DNA from 3 places in the Vibrio alginolyticus NBRC 15630 genome. Region 1 is predicted to be linked to each of the others. Evidence: predicted binding sites of a transcription regulator. Region 1 holds the regulator's gene; each other region holds the start of a gene.
What was found. The regulator PurR, encoded in region 1, represses purine synthesis genes. The targets are predictions, from matches to a motif close to TNANGNAAACGTTTNCNTNA.
Positions count from the first base shown of each region.

Region 2: the regulator PurR is predicted to act here: its motif matches at 3,064-3,083, upstream of N646_RS11670 (uracil-xanthine permease family protein).
Region 3: the regulator PurR is predicted to act here: its motif matches at 3,643-3,662, upstream of purM (phosphoribosylformylglycinamidine cyclo-ligase).

Region 1 is NC_022349.1:106,019-112,460, reverse strand. Features, by position in the region: gene elyC (envelope biogenesis factor ElyC) at 1-136, shown strand, start outside; gene torR (two-component system response regulator TorR) at 209-919, opposite strand; gene torD (molecular chaperone TorD) at 1,186-1,833, shown strand; gene purR (HTH-type transcriptional repressor PurR) at 2,302-3,306, shown strand; cyclic di-GMP riboswitch class I at 3,594-3,683, shown strand; gene N646_RS00455 (TfoX/Sxy family DNA transformation protein) at 3,800-4,390, shown strand; gene N646_RS00450 (TVP38/TMEM64 family protein) at 4,505-5,191, shown strand; gene N646_RS00445 (DUF2007 domain-containing protein) at 5,212-5,532, shown strand; gene N646_RS00440 (alpha/beta fold hydrolase) at 5,564-6,367, opposite strand.
Region 2 is NC_022349.1:2,535,753-2,542,194, forward strand. Features, by position in the region: gene ompR (osmolarity response regulator transcription factor OmpR) at 1-38, shown strand, start outside; gene envZ (two-component system sensor histidine kinase EnvZ) at 141-1,433, shown strand; gene N646_RS11670 (uracil-xanthine permease family protein) at 1,508-2,896, opposite strand; gene recG (ATP-dependent DNA helicase RecG) at 3,129-5,210, opposite strand; gene trmH (tRNA (guanosine(18)-2'-O)-methyltransferase TrmH) at 5,464-6,147, opposite strand; gene spoT (bifunctional GTP diphosphokinase/guanosine-3',5'-bis pyrophosphate 3'-pyrophosphohydrolase) at 6,200-6,442, opposite strand, start outside.
Region 3 is NC_022349.1:1,471,512-1,477,953, forward strand. Features, by position in the region: gene N646_RS06650 (DUF2066 domain-containing protein) at 1-1,186, opposite strand, end outside; gene N646_RS06655 (uracil-xanthine permease family protein) at 1,551-2,804, shown strand; gene upp (uracil phosphoribosyltransferase) at 2,921-3,547, opposite strand; gene purM (phosphoribosylformylglycinamidine cyclo-ligase) at 3,726-4,766, shown strand; gene purN (phosphoribosylglycinamide formyltransferase) at 4,918-5,574, shown strand; gene N646_RS06675 (class II glutamine amidotransferase) at 5,964-6,442, opposite strand, start outside.

The sequences.
Region 1 (6,442 bases):
TCAACCTTGGGATAAATACTCACCTAAAGCGCGTTACTTAGAACAAACAGAGCTTTATTGGCATGAGTACTTGGGCAGTATTTGGCAAAGGTTGCGTGATACTGTCGGCCAAACACCAATGGTTGAAGCAAACTAGTATTATCTTGAAGCCACAAAAAAGGAGAGCCCAAGCTCTCCTTTTTCTTTTTACGATTGAGTTATGTTCCAACTAGTCACCAGCAAACATATAGCCTTCGCCGTGTACCGTTACAAAAATCTGTGGGTTCTTAGGATCGAACTCCATTTTTGCGCGCATACGTCGAATAAGAACATCAATGGTGCGGTCATTCGGCGCATCCACTCGATGGCTGATCATGTTCAAAATACGCTCACGACTTAACACCTGGTTAGGATAAGACGATAATGCCACCAAAAGTTCATACTCTGCTTTAGTTAGTTTTACTGGCTCACCGTTGCGGCTAAGTGCGCGACGTTGAATGTCGAATGTCCACTCCCCAAAGCGCACAATGTGCTCTTCACTGGTTTCATTCGCTTTCGAGCTGCCACTGCGCGCTGCTGAAATACGCCACAGCAAGTTTTTAACGCGAACTAACAGCTCTCTCAGTTCAAAAGGTTTTGTCACATAATCGTCAGCACCCATTTCTAGGCCTACGATTTTATCAATGCTATCCGTGCGTCCTGTTACTAATATGATACCAATATCCGATTGGCTACGTAACTCACGAGTAAGCATCAGGCCGTCTTCACCAGGCAGGTTAATATCCAGCATGATCAGGTCTACATCGCCCGCTTGCAAAACTTCACGCATTTCTGCGCCACTCTCTGCTTCGCTGACTTGGTAGCCCTCATTTTGGAAATATCCCGCAAGCTTACTACGAGTTACAACATCATCTTCTACGACTAATACGTGATAGCTCATTTACACCACTTTTCTGTCTTCTTATTATCCAAGACGTATTCTATTCATAACTAGTAACATTTCTAGTCATAGATACATTAAAACGCAAGATTTAGCGTTTTTATTGATTCAAAACAAGCTTGCCCATTGCTATTAATAAACGGTCATTTTTGACCATAAAACATAACAATTATAGTTACTGCTATTCATTTTAATTGATTACACTTAGGGGATATCCCTAATTGACTTTGTGATGCATGACTTGAAGCATCATTCAGGAGCCCAAAATGCAAGAAGTGAAAGCTTTTAATGAAAAACGCGCTGAAATTTACTGGTGGTTTTCGAGCTTGTTCGCAAAAGAACTAACAGAGAAAGAATTGGAAGCCTATCACAGTGTTGAAATTCGCAGTTTTCTCGCAGGTTTAGGTGAAAATGAGTCGCTGAAACCAGCTGTTGATAGCCTAGTTGATGCATTGAATCGGTTACAAGATCGTGAAGATGCACAACTAGAGCTTGCAGCTGACTTTTGTGAACTGTTTTTGAAGACAGAAAAATACGGCGCTCTTCCTTACGCATCCATGTACATTGGTGAATCAGGTTTACTGAATGACAAGCCAGCTGAGGAAATGGAAAAGTTGATGGCTGAATTTGGCGTTCAAGTAGACGAAAACCTAAAGGAACCTGCGGATCACTTAGCCGTTGAGCTCGACTTTCTCGGGAACATGATTATCCGCTCAAACGAGCTTGAACAAGAAAAACACATGGAAGAAGCCTTCGTTAAACAAAACGACTTTATCCAGCAACAATTGATGTCTTGGTTACCTCAGTTTTCAGACAAATGTAAACAATTCGACGAATTTGGATTTTACTCGAGTGTCGCGAAACTATTAGTTGCATTTTGTAAACTAGACAGCGCCTACCTTCTTGGTGAATAATTGCCGCCTATTTTTAGGGAGCCTGCCTATCGGGCTTCCTGTATGCCTGAAAGTGACCAATTGTAAGTAACTTGGGTATAATATTCGTTTGCCTTAACTTAGCGCAAAGACGCTTGGTTATTTAGCAGTCAAAATGTGACTTCAAATACACAAATCTCTTGCTGAAAACATTGCTAGTCAGTCCACATAGGGCTAAAATGTGAGCGCAAACGATTAAATATGATTTATATGTAAACCGCTGAAATATAGCGGTTTTTGTGTTTTCTTAACAGGTTGATGGCAATTTCTCATCAGATAGAAAAAAGATAAAATTCATCGACCGATGCTGCTACGCACCCTTTTGTCGCACTTGGATCAACCGCTGCCGAGACACTTAGCGCCAATTTTATATTGCTAGGTGTGAAACCATTAGAGCATCAGGTACATCCAATACGACATATTTCAGTAGCTCGATACAGGACACCATTTATGGCCACGATAAAAGACGTTGCTCGCTTAGCCGGCGTTTCCACTACGACAGTTTCGCACGTTATCAATAAAACGCGTTTCGTTGCAGAAGCAACGCAAGAAAAAGTAATGAAAGCCGTTGACGAGCTGAATTACGCGCCAAGTGCCGTTGCACGCAGCCTAAAATGCAACTCAACTCGTACGATTGGCATGTTAGTAACTCAATCAACTAACCTATTTTTCTCAGAAGTGATTGATGGCGTTGAGAGCTACTGTTACCGCCAAGGCTATACTCTGATTTTATGTAACACAGGCGGGATTTACGAAAAACAACGCGATTACATTCGTATGCTGGCTGAAAAGCGCGTTGATGGCATCCTAGTGATGTGTTCTGACTTAACCGAAGAACTAAAAGAGATGCTTGACCGTCATGCGGACATTCCTAAAGTGGTCATGGATTGGGGCCCAGAGAGCTCACAAGCAGACAAGATCATGGATAACTCAGAAGAAGGTGGCTACATTGCAACCAAACATCTGATTGACAATGGTCATACGGATATCGCTTGTCTAAGCGGTCATTTTGAAAAGCTTGCTTGCCAAGAGCGCATTGCAGGTTTCCGTCGCGCAATGAGTGAAGCGAACCTAGCTGTAAATGAAGACTGGATCCTTGAAGGTAACTTTGAATGTGATACGGCCGTATTAGTTGCAGATAAAATTACCGCAATGGACAAGCGCCCGACGGCGGTATTCTGTTTTAACGACACAATGGCTCTAGGCCTAATGAGCCGCTTGCAACAAAACGGGATCAAAATTCCTGAAGATATTTCAGTGATCGGCTACGACAACATCGAGCTTGCGGAATACTTCTCTCCACCGCTAACGACTATCCACCAACCTAAACGTCGTGTTGGTAAAAATGCATTCGAAATTCTACTTGAGCGTATCAAAGATAAAGAACACGAAAAACGAATTTTCGAAATGCAACCTGAGCTTGTAATTCGAAATACTGTGAAAAAAATGAACTAAATTTCACTGTATTTAACCGTGTTAAATAAGCGCTCTACAGGGGCGCTTATTTTTTTGGGAAAATTAAGCATTCTCTAATACTTCACACAGCTCTAATAACAATTGACTAACGTTAACTCCCTGTTTTATATAAATGTAATATATATTAAGAACTCCTTTTCAAAGGCCAATTTGCACCTTTCCATATGCAAAATAGAGCATTCAATCTATCATTTTTATTGAACCGAAATCACACTTTTAACGCTAAACCGTGATGTTAATTCAATATAAGAAGTATGCTCATTGTGTCACGCACAGGGCAAACCATTCGAAAGAGTGGGACGCAAAGCCTCCGGCCTGAACCATATTACGATATGGAAGGTAGCGGGGTTACCGATGGCAAGTGTGTAAGCAATGACTTTACTCTGTAATGACATTGTTTTTACGCATGTTTGCTACTCTCTCGGACCTGACTTTTGGTGGCGTAATATTAATTACACCGAGATAACAAAACATGGATAAACCGATACTCAAAGACTCTATGAAGCTATTTGAGGCACTTGGTAATATCAAGTCGCGCTCAATGTTTGGTGGCTTCGGACTATTCGCTGATGAAACAATGTTTGCACTAGTGGTAAAGAATCAGCTTCATATCAGAGCAGACCAAAAAACTTCATCTGACTTCGAGAAACAAGGGCTAAAGCCTTACGTTTATAAAAAACGTGGCTTTCCAGTCGTTACAAAGTACTACGCTATTTCCAGCGATTTATGGGAATCAAGCGAACGCTTAATCGAAGTAGCGAATCAATCATTGAAAAAGGCAAAGCTTGAGAAAGAACAGCAAGCAAGTACAAAGCCTAACCGTTTGAAAGATTTGCCTAACTTACGACTGGCTACCGAGCGCATGCTAAAAAAAGCCGGCATCGAATCCGTAGAGAAGCTTGAAGAGGAAGGTGCGCTTAACGCCTATAAAGCGATAAGAGATACGCACTCTGCAACCGTCAACATTGAGTTGCTATGGGCACTAGAAGGTGCTATCAACGGCACTCATTGGAGTGTGGTACCTCAAGCTCGCCGAGATGAGTTGATGAACGGCCTCCAATAAAAGTCGGCCTAAAAACTATCTTGTAAAACCGCAGTCTAATCTGCGGTTTTTTTGTGAAATTTTTTCGGTTTTCCTACTGTCTTATTACATATATCCCAAATTGGAATCAAAATTATGAATAAGAAACTGATATTAGGTCTCATCCTACTAGCGGCTATCGTCTTTTTAGGTATTAACTTTGGCCAGTATTTAACCTTAGAGAATGCAAAAGCCCAACAAGAAGCACTAACTACATACATCGATCAGAATTTTGTATTCTCGGCTGCGATTTACTTTTTTACCTACATTGCAATTACCGCTTTTTCTATCCCAGGAGCGGCAGTAGTCACCTTACTTGGTGCAGCCTTATTTGGTTTTTGGACAAGCTTGCTACTGGTTTCTTTCGCTAGCACTATGGGGGCAACACTGGCCTTCTTGAGCAGCCGATACTTATTGCGTGACTGGGTACAAAACAAATTCGGAAATAAACTCAACGCAATTAATCAAGGTGTCGAAAAAGACGGAGCTTTTTATCTATTTTCCTTGCGTCTAATCCCTGTATTCCCTTTCTTTCTAATCAACTTACTGATGGGCTTAACACCGATGTCTGTAGGTCGATTTTATCTCACTAGCCAAATAGGTATGCTGCCAGGCACAGCCGTATATCTGAATGCAGGTACTCAATTAGCAACAATTGAAAGCCTATCGGGCATTGTTTCACCCGCAGTATTAGCGTCTTTTGCGCTATTGGGACTATTTCCAATCATCACTAAATGGGTTATGAATAAAGTAAGGCCGACACCAAGTCAGCAAAACTCGTAATTGGTGAAGTGGGTATTTTGATGAAAATATTTATCGCTAAAAACCCAGCAGAAGCACACATTGTATGTGAGCTGCTTAAAGTGGAACAAATTTACTGTGAAGTTCGCGGAGAAGGTATTTTCGGCTTAAAAGGAGAACTGCCGTTTGGTGATGATACCGATCCTTATGTGTGGCTTTTTGACACGGCACAAAAGATGAAAGCTGAAGAAATAGTAAAAGCATATCGAAAACAATCCGATAGGCATGAGTATCAAGATTGGCAATGCCCAAAATGTCATGAAATAAACGAAGGGCAATTTGGTGCATGTTGGCAATGTGGATATCAACTAGGAGAGCTATAGCGGCTCTCCTATTCAGTGGATGCACTCAGTTTTAAGCACATACAGCTTGCTGTTTAATAAACTCGATGGAGTGTTGATTGAAGTCTTCTGGACGCTCTACATTGCATACATGACCACAATTCGGGATTTCTCGTAGAATGCTGAGCTTATGTGCTGCAACCATTTCTTTGACAGGTTTAATAAACATGTAATCCCTGTCGCCCATTAAGTAAAGAGTCGGAATGGGTAACTCTCGATCTTTAAAATATTTCATTAACGGATTTACATCAGCGGCAAGAATAAACCAACGTTTAAATTCTTTTTGGCAAAGCTTCTTGGCTTCGCGAATAAAAAGGTGGCGAGATTCTCGTTGGCTTCTTTGAGGCATAACAATATAAGCGAACAGTTTGTAGAGCCACATGTACGGTAGGATATGCTTACAAAAATTACCTAATTTCACCAATATCTGAGAACGAGTGTTAAGCCTTGTGACAGCACCGCCGAGCACCATCGAACGTACGCGCTCTGATGACAATTCAGCAAGGTTTCGAACAATAATAGTACCAAGCGACATACCGACAAAATGAGCGGATTGGATCTTTAAATGGTCCAATACTTTCAAAATATCTTGGGTAACTTCCGTAAAGGTATAACGGCTAGCAATGAGCTCTTTAAGTAACTGATTTGACTTTCCATGACCTCTTAAATCGATCAGCAATAAGTTAAAGTGTTGCTTGTAAGCTTTAATTTGCTTGAACCAGATAGAAGAGCTACCACCAGCACCGTGCACAAATACAACCCACTCATTACTAGTAGGGTGCAAATAGGTTTTATGAAAAAGTAGCGGCTGGGTCATATTGAGTATCAAAAAGATCGTGCTATTGAGTAAAAAGCCATCCTACCACACTCCCCTTACTCAAGATAATAAAGG
Region 2 (6,442 bases), 900 kb from region 1:
TAGGTTATGTTTTCGTCCCAGACGGCAAAGAGGTGTAATCTCTTCACTCCATAGCCAGCACTTGGCTATAGCAACTTCAGCCTTCATTACCTTCCCTTTGAAGGCTGAAATTTCGCGATTAGGACCACTAGGAACGTTCCATGCGCATCCGAAGTTCACTGACACAATCTATTCTGCTGTTCATCTCTTTGCTTCTCGCGAGCCAAGTTTTCTCTTACTACGCCGTTTTTAACTACGCGTTGATGCCGAGTTTGCAGCAGTTCAATAAAATTCTCGCCCATGAGCTCAATTTGGTGCTTGATGATGAAGGACCTTTAAAGTCTGATGCACCGTTAAGGCGTCAATTGTTAGAAAGATTAGGGGTGACGGTTCATAGTCTCGATAGCGATAAGGCGATTGAATTTCATCACGCAATGTCGATTGATTTGATGTCTGAAGAAATGAGCCAAGAGCTGGGTTCGCCCACAGAAGTGCGCTTATTGCTTGGCGATGAAAGTTACATTTTGTGGATGCACATCGAAAAGTTGCCGAACTCCATCATTCGTATTCCGTTATCTGAGCTGCAAGAAGAAGATTTTGCCCCGCTGTTTCGTAACAGCTTGATTATGGCGCTGCTGATCATTGCAGGTGGTTGGTTGTTTATTCGTTTGCAAAACCGTCCACTTTTGGCTTTAGAGAGAGCCGCGAAAGACGTCGGTCGAGGTGAGATCCCGCCCCCCTTAGCAGAGAAAGGCGCATCGGAGATTCGCTCTGTAACTCGAGCCTTTAATCAAATGTCGAAAGGTATTCAAGAGCTAGAAGAAGACCGAGCCTTATTAATGGCAGGGATTAGCCATGACTTACGAACACCTCTGACGCGTATTCGCCTAGCGACAGAAATGATGTCTCCTGAGGACAGCTATCTTGCGGAGGGGATCATTAGCGATACGGAAGAATGTAATGAGATCATCAGTCAGTTTATGGATTACCTCAAACCGGTGAACCAAGAATCGTTTGAAGCGGTTGATATCAGTACGATTGCCAGTGACGTCGCCAGTTCTGAAGGTGGTTATGAGGTTGAAATTGAAACAGATCTTAATCTTAACTTGCCGCCAGCCAAAGGAAGCGCGATTGCGATTAAGCGGGCGATCAGTAACTTAGTTGTGAATGCGCTACGCTATGGCAATGGCTGGGTCAAAATCAGCACTGGTGTGACAGCAGATAAGCAGCTAGTGTGGATTTCAGTAGAGGACAACGGACCGGGTATCGAGCATTCTCAAATCGCGAGGTTATTTGAACCCTTTACGCGTGGTGACACCGCTCGCGGTAGTGAAGGCACTGGGCTAGGGTTGGCGATTGTGAAGCGTATAATCAGCCAACATTCAGGCTCTGTGGTGATGCGTAATCGCAGTGAAGGCGGTTTAATCGCTCAAATCAGCTTTCCTACCAAGTAAGTCGACGATGGCCCGCACCCTTTAAACAAAAAGCCCAACCTAAATAGGTTGGGCTTTTCTTATTCTCAATAATCTTAAGACTCTTTCACTTCCTGAGGAAGTTCATCTTCGTCTTCCAGTTTCTCTGGCAGAAGTAGATTTAAAATGATCGCTGTGATGCCACCTGCTGCAACACCAGTTGAGAAAATACTCTTAATAAATTCTGGCATAAATTGCAGGATCTCTGGTTTTTGTGCGATACCAAGTCCCATTGAGAAGGATAAGGCCATGATCAGAATTGCGCGGCGATCGAGCTCAACACGAGAGATAATACGCACACCAGCGGCAGCAATCGTACCAAACATGACAATCGTTGCGCCGCCAAGTACTGGCTCAGGAATCAGCTGAACAAAGCTAGCGACGCCAGGAAACAAGCCAAGAATCACTAACATGCCAGAAATAAAGTAACCCACGTAGCGGCTCGCGACTCCTGTTAGCATGATGATGCCGTTATTCTGGCTAAACGTTGAGTTCGGGAAGCTGTTGAAAACGGCTGCGATTGCGGAGTTTAAGCCGTCTGCTAACACACCGCCCTTAATGCGTTTCATGTACACTGGGCCTTTTACTGGCTCACCAGACACTTCAGATGTTGCGGTAATATCACCGATGGCCTCTAGTGCGGTAATAAAGAAAATCAGTACCAGCGGAATGAACAGAGACCAGTCAAACGATAAGCCATATTGCATTGGTACGGGCAGTGCTACGATCTCGGTTGCGCCTAGCTGAGAGGTATCTACCATCCCCATAAAATACGCCATGATGTAACCCACTAGCATCGCAATCACGATTGAAGCCACACGGATGTATGGGTTTTTCGAGCGGTTTAAAATCACAATTAATCCAAGTACCGTCCCAGCCAGAGCAAGTTTGTCTAAGCTGCCGAAGGTTCCTTCATTTAATGCTGCGTAGCCACCGCCCATTGATACTAAGCCGACTTGAATCAGTGTGAGGCCGATAAGAGTGACGACGATGCCTGAAACGAGCGGAGTGATGATTCGGCGGGCATGCTCCAATACGCGAGATAGGAAAATTTCTGCAAATGATGCGACTAAAATCGTACCAAAAATGGCAGCCATCATGGTGCTGATGTCTGCTCCACCGGCTTTCAGCGATAGGCCTGCACCAATAATAGGACCTAAAAAGTTAAAGCTGGTGCCTTGAACAGAGAGCAAACCAGAGCCAATTGGGCCAACGGTGCGAATTTGAATAAACGAAGACACGCCTGACGCAAACAAAGACATGCTGATGATGGTATTCGTTTGGTCTGCTGGTACACCCAAAGACTGACAGATGATCAGTGACGGAGTGATAACCGCGACGAACATCGCCAATAAGTGCTGAAGTGCGGCAAAAATGGTTTGAGGCAAAGGTGGTCGATCGTTGAGTTGATAGACCAGTTCCGAAGATCGGTTTGAAGTTGTCATTGTTTGTCTCGCTAGTCGCAATATTTCCCTAGTTCTCGCTGAATGGGAGAGCAGGGTGGAGTTGACGTCGTTACCTGTGATTGCTGTTAATCAGAGTCAACTCAGGTTGGTGGAGTGTGATCTAACACACTTAAAAATTTGTGCGCGATTATAGAGAGATTTACTCAAAAAGCAAACGTTTGCTTTGTTTTTGGCGCATTAAAAAACGAGCCATTTGGCTCGCTTTCAATCATTACGCTTTGGAGTAAATATCCCGCTCACCCAACCAGCGATCGATAATCGCTGTTGCGTTAGACGGGTAATTGTCATGAATATGACGCGCAATGCGCTGAACTTCGGGAATCAGGCGTTGATCTCGAACTAAGTCTGCGATTTTGAAATCAGCAAGACCTGTCTGCTTTGTACCCAATAGTTCTCCAGGGCCACGAATTTCTAGGTCTTTCTGCGCAATGACGAAGCCATCGTTACTTTCACGTAGTACTCCGAGACGTTTTTGCGCGGTTTTTGACAGCGGAGAGTGGTACAGCAGCACACAATGGCTAGCAACGGAACCTCGGCCCACGCGACCTCTTAACTGGTGTAATTGTGCCAAACCAAGACGTTCAGGGTTTTCTATGATCATCAAGCTAGAGTTTGGCACATCCACACCAACTTCAATCACTGTCGTTGCGACCAGCAAATGCAGTTTATTGTCTTTGAAGTCTTGCATCACCGCTTGTTTCTCTGCCGGCTTCATTCGTCCGTGCACTAGACCAATTTTTACGTCCGGCAGTTTACGTTGAAGCTCTTCTGCGGTATCTGCCGCGGCTTGCGCTTCTAATACTTCCGACTCATCAATCAGGGTACACACCCAATATGCCTGCTTGCCTTCGTTTAAGCAGGCATTTCGGACACGTTCGACGATATCATTGCGTTTGGTATCTGGAATCGCGACAGTCTGGATTGGTGTTCGACCTGGCGGTAACTCATCAATCACCGACGTTTCTAAGTCAGCATAAGCAGTCATGGCTAACGTTCGCGGAATCGGCGTTGCTGTCATGATGAGCTGATGTGGATAAGCGCCTTGTTTTGCACCTTTCTCACGCAGCTCTAAACGTTGGTGGACACCGAAGCGGTGCTGTTCATCAATGATGACCAAAGCAAGGTGATGAAATTCAACGTGCTCTTGGAATAGCGCGTGAGTACCCACTACCATTTGCGCTTCACCACTGGCAATACGAGCCAGCTCGGCTTCCTTTGCCTTACCTTTGAGTTTGCCCGCTAACCAACCGACTTGAATGCCCATGGTTTCAAACCAGTTTGCGAAGTTGATAGCGTGTTGCTCGGCCAATAGTTCGGTTGGCGCCATGAGTGCCACCTGATGGCCATGCTCAATGGCTCTAACAGCGGCCAAAGCGGCAACCAACGTTTTCCCCGAACCAACATCGCCTTGCACTAATCGCATCATTGGGTGCGGTTTTTCTAGATCGGCTTCAATCTCTTGTACTACTCGGGTTTGAGCGTTTGTAGGAGAGAAAGGCAGTTGGGCTAAAAGCTGCGTTTTTAGTTTATTACAAGGACCGAGAGGTAGCGCTGAATCCTTCTGACCTTTGCTACGCACCGCTAGCATCGATAAGTTTTGTGCGAGCAACTCTTCCATGATCAAGCGGATTTGGGCAGGATGTTTGCCTTCGTCAAACTCATCTAAATTAATGGTTGGTGGTGGGCGATGAATGGTGTGCAGCGCTTGCGACATCGTGATTTGATGGTCATACAACCCCGCTGGAAGTAATTCCTGCACTGCGGTTTTATCAAGCAGGGCTAAAGCTTGTTCGGTAAGGTTGCGTAATGTGATTTGGCGTAAACCATCGGTGGTGGGATAAACAGGGGTTAAGCTCTGTTCTACATCGGGCTTTTGCTCGCTGACGTAAAACTTGTAGTCAGGATGAACAATTTCCAAACCCATGCCACCGCGCTTAATTTCACCGTAAGCATGTACTAACTTACCTTGCGTGAAATTGTTCTTCATGGCTGCGGTAAAGTTGAAAAAGCGCAGCGTGATAGTGCCATTACCGTCGCTGATTTTTACCGTTAGCATTTTGCGCTTACCGAAGATGGTGTCGACTGCCATGACCTTACCTTGCACTGCCGCCCAAAGGCCAGCATGCAGTTTGGCAATAGGGTAAATACGAGTACGATCTTCGTAGCGTAACGGAAGGTGAAACAGCAAATCTTGAACGCTATGTAAGCCAACTTTGGCGAGTTTTTCTGCGACTTTCGCGCCAACTCCAGAAAGGGAGGTTAATGGGACGGCAGATAACATTTGGGCGGACATAGAGGGCTCAAGAAAATGGTTAACATAGCAGTATGTTAACCATGGAGCTGTGTTTTTGTACAGGAAAAAATAGTCATGCTTTAGTTAGTGTCATGATTTGACTGATAACCTATCATTCCGAGGAGCTTTAGCGACATCAGGATTCTATTTTCAACAAGTATGTCGCTGAAGTTAACACTATCAGCATCTGTATATTTGAGAATTAGATCCTGAACCACGCTCCTTCGCCGCCGTTCAGGATGACGAAAGTCTGTTACTTGCTTTGCATCTCTTGCCACCACGCGTCATCGGCGATGATTTGACCTTCTTCATCGAGTGGTGGGTAAACGAGCCCTTTTCGTTTCGCGACCTTTGCCAGCACTGGGTGACCACGTTCAAAGAGAATACGGTTGATTGTCTCTTTAGGCAGAGCGCTTTCTTCTCGGTCGTACATGCCTGCGGCTTCACGTTGACGTTGCGCTTCATACAAAATTACGGCACTGGCAACCGATACGTTTAGTGACTGCACCATGCCCACCATCGGGATAATAATGTCTTGATCAGCAAGCTGTTTGGCTTGCTCTGAAGCGCCAACCTTTTCGCTGCCTAAAATGATTGCCGTTGGTTTGGTGTAGTCGATCTCGCGAAAATCGACGGCGGTGTCCGAAAGATTGGTCACCAAAACCTGCATACCTTGCGCTTTGAGTTCGGTAATCGCAGTTTCAATCGAATCGTGAGTATCCACTTCAACCCAGTTACGCGCGCCAGCTGAGGTATGGCTCAGCGTACGCATTTTGTCAGGCCAAATTGCGTGAACTTTGTGTAAGCCTGTCGCGTCAGCGGTGCGGATCACGGCAGAGACGTTGTTTGGCTTATGTACTTCTTCGAGACAAAGTGTCAGATCAGTTTGGCGAGTTTTTAGGACTTGGTGAATACGGTTGTAACGTTCTAGGTTCATATTTATTGAGGTATAAAAAATCGCCACCTAACAGAGTAGGTGGCGATAGAGGTTAGTTCTTTCTGCGTCTGACTCGGGTTGCTTGAGGCATTGCCTTAATCTTACGCATGATACCAGCAAGGTGGACACGATCTTTCGTCGTCAACAGCACAGTCACAGTGTATAGACGACCATCACGTTCTTCCGTTGAAAGGCCATGAATGTTTGATCCTGTTTTCGAGATCACGTTGGTAAGTTCTGCAAGAGCACCTTGGTTGTTAAGCATGTCGACTTTAAGTTCAGCAATGAACTCTTT
Region 3 (6,442 bases), 1.4 Mb from region 1:
AGATCAAGTCATACTGTTCTCGGACAGGCTCCACAATCATCGGCTGAGTTGGCTGTGTTTCGTCACTTGCTTCTGCCACAATATCTACTGGTACTTCAAGCTGCGCTTCTTTTGGCGTCGCGGCGTCTTTTGCTTCATTACTCTGAACCAATGGCTCTTCTTCTTGAGTTGAAGCTGGGGCATCAACTTCACCTAAAGGATCTTCAAAAACCATTAATTGAGAAATAGAAGAAGCTTCTTTCTCAAAAGCTTGTTGTGATGCCAAAAGGTGGATGTTGAGCGTTAACTCGTCCCCTTGAACACGCTTAATCTCTGTACCCGCAACCGAATTAAGTTGTTTTAACGCATTCTCTAAACGGAAGAAGTCCGTTGCAGAGGTTACATTAAGGACTTTCACTGCTAGCGCTTTTGAAGACTTTCCTGAAACCACAACTGCACTCTTACTTGCATAGTAGTCTGCGATGCCATCCACCATTTCTGCAATAGCATTAGCACCTGATGCAGACCCGCTACGCGGAGAACGTTGCGCTTCTACAATTCTCGTTGGCGACTGGTCGTAGAGTGTCCAACGAATTTGTTCACCTTGAGCTCGTACAACCAAAACGGCGTCAGCTAGGTAGCGCTGGCTGGCTTGACCAATTGGCTCAATAAAGCCGCCCCAAAGATCAGAGACATTAACACCGGTCACATCATCAAAATCCCCAACCGGGATAGTGATTGGTAGGCCTCTTAATTTCGCTGCGCTACGAAGTGCTGCAACATTTGAAGATTCAGAATGTTCCCACACAATGTTACGATCGTAACCCCGTTCTTCAACCATCCAAACTAAAATATTGGCACGATTTGGCGACCAAGATGGCAATTGTGCTTGTGTTAAAAGAGAGCTGATTTGGTCGTTGTTAAACAACATTTTTAGGCTCGCTTTTCCATCAACCTGCCCATAGCTCAGTTGAGAAATGTAACGCGCACTTGAGCTGAGTGCCTTTTTAATCACTGGATTGCTTAAAGAGGATTGAGAACCGGTCGCTCGAACAATCACATCCTGCATACCTTGTTGACGAGCCAAAGACTCACCGTCGTTCTGCTCACTGTCGATAACCACTTCGGCACGATAGATATCCACCTGAGTTAATGCATATACTGGTAGGGACAACCAACCTATCAGTAAGAGAGCTAAATAGCGCATAGTTTTTATAATCCTCTGAACAAGAACCCGAATAATAAGCAACTATCAAATCTTGAGCAAGGCAAGTACTGAGTAAATTGTCTGTATTATGACCAGCTTTGTTAACTCGGGCCTCAACCAGCGCTTCAGTGCTATTTTTATAATAAACTCATTGCTTATTAAGCTATCTCAACAAGTTAGGCTGTCCATTTTTCATCTTCACGCAAGACACGTAAAAGAGGACAATTTGCAAGCAAGCAACTCTCAAAAGTGCTATTTATGAGAAAAATTCAATCGAAAGTTTGATCTATGCAACATTGCAAACGATTGCAGGATGATAGTATTCGCCGGATTTGTCTGCGTATCTTGAAAATAGGGAATTATTATGAAAAACGCGTTACAAGGCGCTCAAATGCTCTTTGTCGCTTTTGGTGCTTTGGTGCTTGTGCCGCTCCTAACTGGCCTTGATCCAAACGTAGCCCTCTTTGGTGCCGGTGTCGGTACTCTCCTCTTCCAATTAATGACTAAACGTTCTGTTCCCATCTTCCTTGCCTCTTCTTTTGCGTTTATTGCTCCTATTATGTTCGGTATCCAAACTTGGGGTATCGGTGCAACGATGGGCGGCTTGATGGCAGCGGGCTTAGTTTATGTGGCTCTAGGGGCGATGATCAAAGTGCGTGGTGTTGGATTTATCCATAAAATTCTCCCGCCCGTTGTCGTTGGCCCTGTGATCATGGTTATCGGCCTTGGCCTTGCCCCAACAGCAGTGAACATGGCGGTAGGTAAAACTGGTGATGGAGCTGCACAGCTAGTTAATGGTGATGCTGCGATCATTATCTCGGCGGTCTCACTGCTCACAACCATTGTACTCAGCGTTTTTGCAAAAGGCTTTTTGAAGCTCGTTCCTATTGTTGGTGGTATTCTTGCTGGTTACTCTGTTTCTCTATTCTACGGGGTGGTTGATTTCACTCCCGTAGAACAAGCGGCTTGGCTAGCCATGCCAAACTTCACCGCGCCAGAGTTCAATATCAACGCAATTTTGTTCATGATTCCTGTCGCTATCGCACCTGCGGTTGAGCACGTAGGTGACATGCTTGCCATCTCAAACGTTACAGGTAAAAACTACCTGAAAAAACCAGGCCTTCATCGCACAATCGCAGGTGACGGGGTGGCAACTATCGCAGCTTCGATGGTGGGTGCTCCACCAAACACCACTTACAGTGAAGTAACAGGAGCGGTAATGCTAACCAAAGCATTTAACCCTGTGATCATGACTTGGGCAGCAATCACCGCAATCGTACTTGCATTGGTAGGTAAGCTAGGTGCGGTTCTTCAAACGATTCCAGTACCTGTCATGGGCGGTATCATGATTCTGCTGTTCGGCTCTATCGCAACGGTAGGCCTCAACACACTGATCAAGAATAACGTTGATTTACATAAGTCTCGTAATCTAGTGATTGTTGCCGTAACCCTTGTGTTTGGCATTGGTGGTATGGCCTTCGGTATTGGTGAGTTCAGTCTACAAGGTGTGAGTCTATGCGGTATCGTGGCAATTATTCTTAACCTTGTGCTACCAAACGATTTAGGTGAAAACCACGTTGTAGATAACGCACAAATGGAAGAAGAAAGCGCGAAATAGTTCGTTTGCGCCGCTTTATTAGTTGGCGTGTCTTACTCTTCTCCTCTTGTAGATACAAAAAAGGCTTGGTTTTCACCAAGCCTTTTTCTGTTCAGTCATAGTAATACATCAAAGAATTACTTAGTACCGAAGATCTTATCACCTGCATCGCCTAGACCCGGAACGATGTAGCCTTTGTCATTAAGCTTCTCATCGATTGCCGCAGTGTATAGCTCAACATCTGGGTGTGCTTTTTCTAGCGCTTCAATACCTTCTGGTGCAGCAACAAGTACCAGCACTTTGATTTGGTTACAACCTTTCTCTTTTAGGAGATCGATCGTAGCAATCATAGAACCACCTGTTGCAAGCATTGGGTCAACAACAAGCGCAATACGCTCCTCGATGTTTGAAGCAAGCTTGTTGAAGTAAGGAACTGGCTCAAGCGTTTCTTCATCACGGTAAATACCCACAACACTGATACGTGCGCTTGGCATGTGCTCAAGAACTCCATCCATCATGCCTAGACCTGCACGTAGGATTGGCACTACGGTTACTTTTTTACCTTTAATCTGGTCTACTTCTACCGGACCGTTCCAACCATCAATGGTCACTTTTTCTGTTTCAAAGTCTGACGTTGCTTCGTAAGTAAGTAGGCTACCGACCTCAGTCGCTAACTCACGAAAACGTTTTGTGCTGATGTCACCTTCTCTCATTAGACCAATTTTATGTTTTACTAGAGGGTGCTTTACTTCAACAACTTTCATGTCCATCTCCGGCTATAGTTGGCAATATTTAAACAAACCTTCAGATTATACATGATTTTCACAGGGATATCAGGATAAATCACTAAAGAAAAAACAGACGCAAACGTTTGCTATCTATGTTTAAGCACTGTTAGAATAGCGCCGTTTTCATATCCAACTTAATACCGAGGACTTCCCTGTGAGTGGTAACAACTCTTCTCTTAGCTATAAAGACGCTGGTGTAGATATTGATGCAGGCAACGCGCTTGTGGATCGTATTAAGGGTGCGGTAAAACGTACTCGTCGCCCTGAAGTTATGGGTGGTATCGGTGGTTTTGGCGCGCTATGCGAATTGCCAACTAAATACAAACAACCTGTACTGGTTTCTGGTACTGATGGCGTTGGCACAAAACTTCGCCTAGCACTGGATATGAACAAGCACGACACGATTGGCATCGACCTAGTGGCAATGTGTGTAAATGATCTTATCGTGCAAGGCGCAGAGCCACTGTTTTTCCTAGATTACTACGCAACAGGCAAACTAGACGTTGATACCGCAGCGGATGTTGTTTCAGGTATCGCAGAAGGGTGTGTTCAAGCAGGTTGTGCCCTAATTGGTGGCGAAACTGCGGAGATGCCTGGCATGTATGAAGGCGAAGACTACGACGTAGCTGGTTTCTGTGTTGGCGTAGTAGAAAAAGAAGACGTGATTGACGGCACGAAAGTCGCTGCTGGTGATGCACTTATCGCTGTTGGTTCAAGCGGCCCACACTCAAACGGTTACTCCCTTATCCGTAAGATCCTAGAAGTATCTGGTGCAGATAAGAGCGAAGAGCTAGCAGGCCGCACTATTGGTGAGCACCTACTAGAACCAACAAAAATTTACATCAAGTCAGCACTTAAGATGATTGAGAAACACGACATCCATGCGATTTCTCATATCACTGGTGGTGGTTTCTGGGAAAACATCCCACGCGTACTGCCTGAAGGCACGAAAGCAGTTATCGATGGTAACAGTTGGGAATGGCCAGTTATCTTCAAGTGGCTACAAGAGAAAGGCAACGTCGACACACACGAAATGTACCGCACATTCAACTGTGGTGTAGGTCTAATCGTCGCACTACCGAAAGACCAGGCAGATGCAGCAGTTGCTCTTCTTAAAGAAGAAGGCGAAAACGCGTGGGTGATTGGTCAAATCGCACAAGCAGACGCGAACGAAGAGCAAGTTGAAATCCAATAATTTGCAAATCGAGCTCAAAAGATAAGAAGAATGAGGACACTAGATGACTAGGTCCTCATTTTGCTATCTAGAACACTAAAAACCATTCTATTAGTAGGTAGTTTAGAAGCTACATAACTCCAACCTACAATACCAAGGCGCTCTCGACATCATGAAAAACCATACCCTAAAAAACATTGTGGTCCTCATCTCGGGTAACGGAAGTAACCTGCAAGCTATCTTGGAAGCTTGCGAAGACAGCATGCCAAACGCACGAGTGGCAGCCGTGTTCTCTAACAAAGCAGATGCTTTTGGTTTAGAACGTGCAAAAAAGTTTGATGTGGACGGTCACTTTGTCGACCCTAAAGCATTCAGCTCGCGTGAAAGCTTTGATGCAGAGCTAATGAGTCAAATAGATGAATACCAACCAGACGTGATTATTCTTGCTGGTTACATGCGCATTCTGAGCAGCGCATTTGTTTCTCATTACATGGGTAAGATGATCAATATCCACCCTTCTCTTCTACCAAAATATCCTGGGCTACACACACACCAGAGAGCAATTGATGCTGGCGATAAAGAACATGGTACGAGTGTGCACTTTGTAACGGAAGAGCTTGATGGTGGCCCTGTCATACTGCAAGCAAAAGTTCCTGTGTTCGAAGACGATGATGCTAGTGTACTTGCGGCACGTGTTCAGGCGCAGGAGCACCGAATCTACCCTATGGTGGCTAAGTGGCTGGTAGACGAGCGGTTGATCATGAAGGATGGTAAAGCCTATTTAGATGGCGCAGAGCTTGGCGTACATGGGTACGCCTCAGATGAGTAGCCCTGAATAATAAACTCCAAGCACAAAAGAGCAGCCTGAGGGCTGCTCTTGGTTGTTTTAATACTTATAAACTTGATTCAAGAAAACCATGGTGAGACTAGAAACCTAAAACCCAGCATTCTAAAAAATCCCATAACCACTTGAGTAACATAACACTCGGAAAGTAGATTCTGCATCTGGTTCGTTCTTCACCGTTCAGACTGACGAGGTGTTTTATGAGAAATTTCTATCAGTTACGTCTTTACAGCAAGCCTTAGCGAGACTAGGACTCTACTACCAGCACTCTAGAAAGTAAGAATGCTCATCCGTATCCGCCCTCGGTTTAAAACGCATAAAAATAAAGCTCGCGATTAAGCGAGCTTTATTTTTATATTCAGAGTAAGAGACCATCACTCTAACGGTTCGGTTGGCGCTTGATTGCCCGGCTTAGCCGCCGCAAACGGCACATTTACCAGTTCAGAGGCATTATTTTTGACTAGTTCACCTAGGTGAAACAAGCCGTATTCGCCAGGTTTCATACGCTGCCAAGCTTCGTTGCCCGTCAAAGGTTGAGTTGCGATCACAGAAACGATGTCATGTGGCGTTGTTTCTTCTTGGAAGTTAATTTCCACATCTTCATCAAGCAACGCGGCTTTTCCAAACGGTGCGCGTCTTGTGATCCAATACAAATGATTGGTGCAATACGTCATTACATACTCACCATCACTCAGAAGCATGTTAAATACACCCTTCTCTTTTAGCTCATCACAACATTTAGCAACATATAAGAATACCGACTCCATATCCTTTGGTGGCTCAGGATATCGATCTTCCATTTGCTTCAATAACCAGCAAAATGCCAGTTCACTATCTGTCTCACCGACAGGTC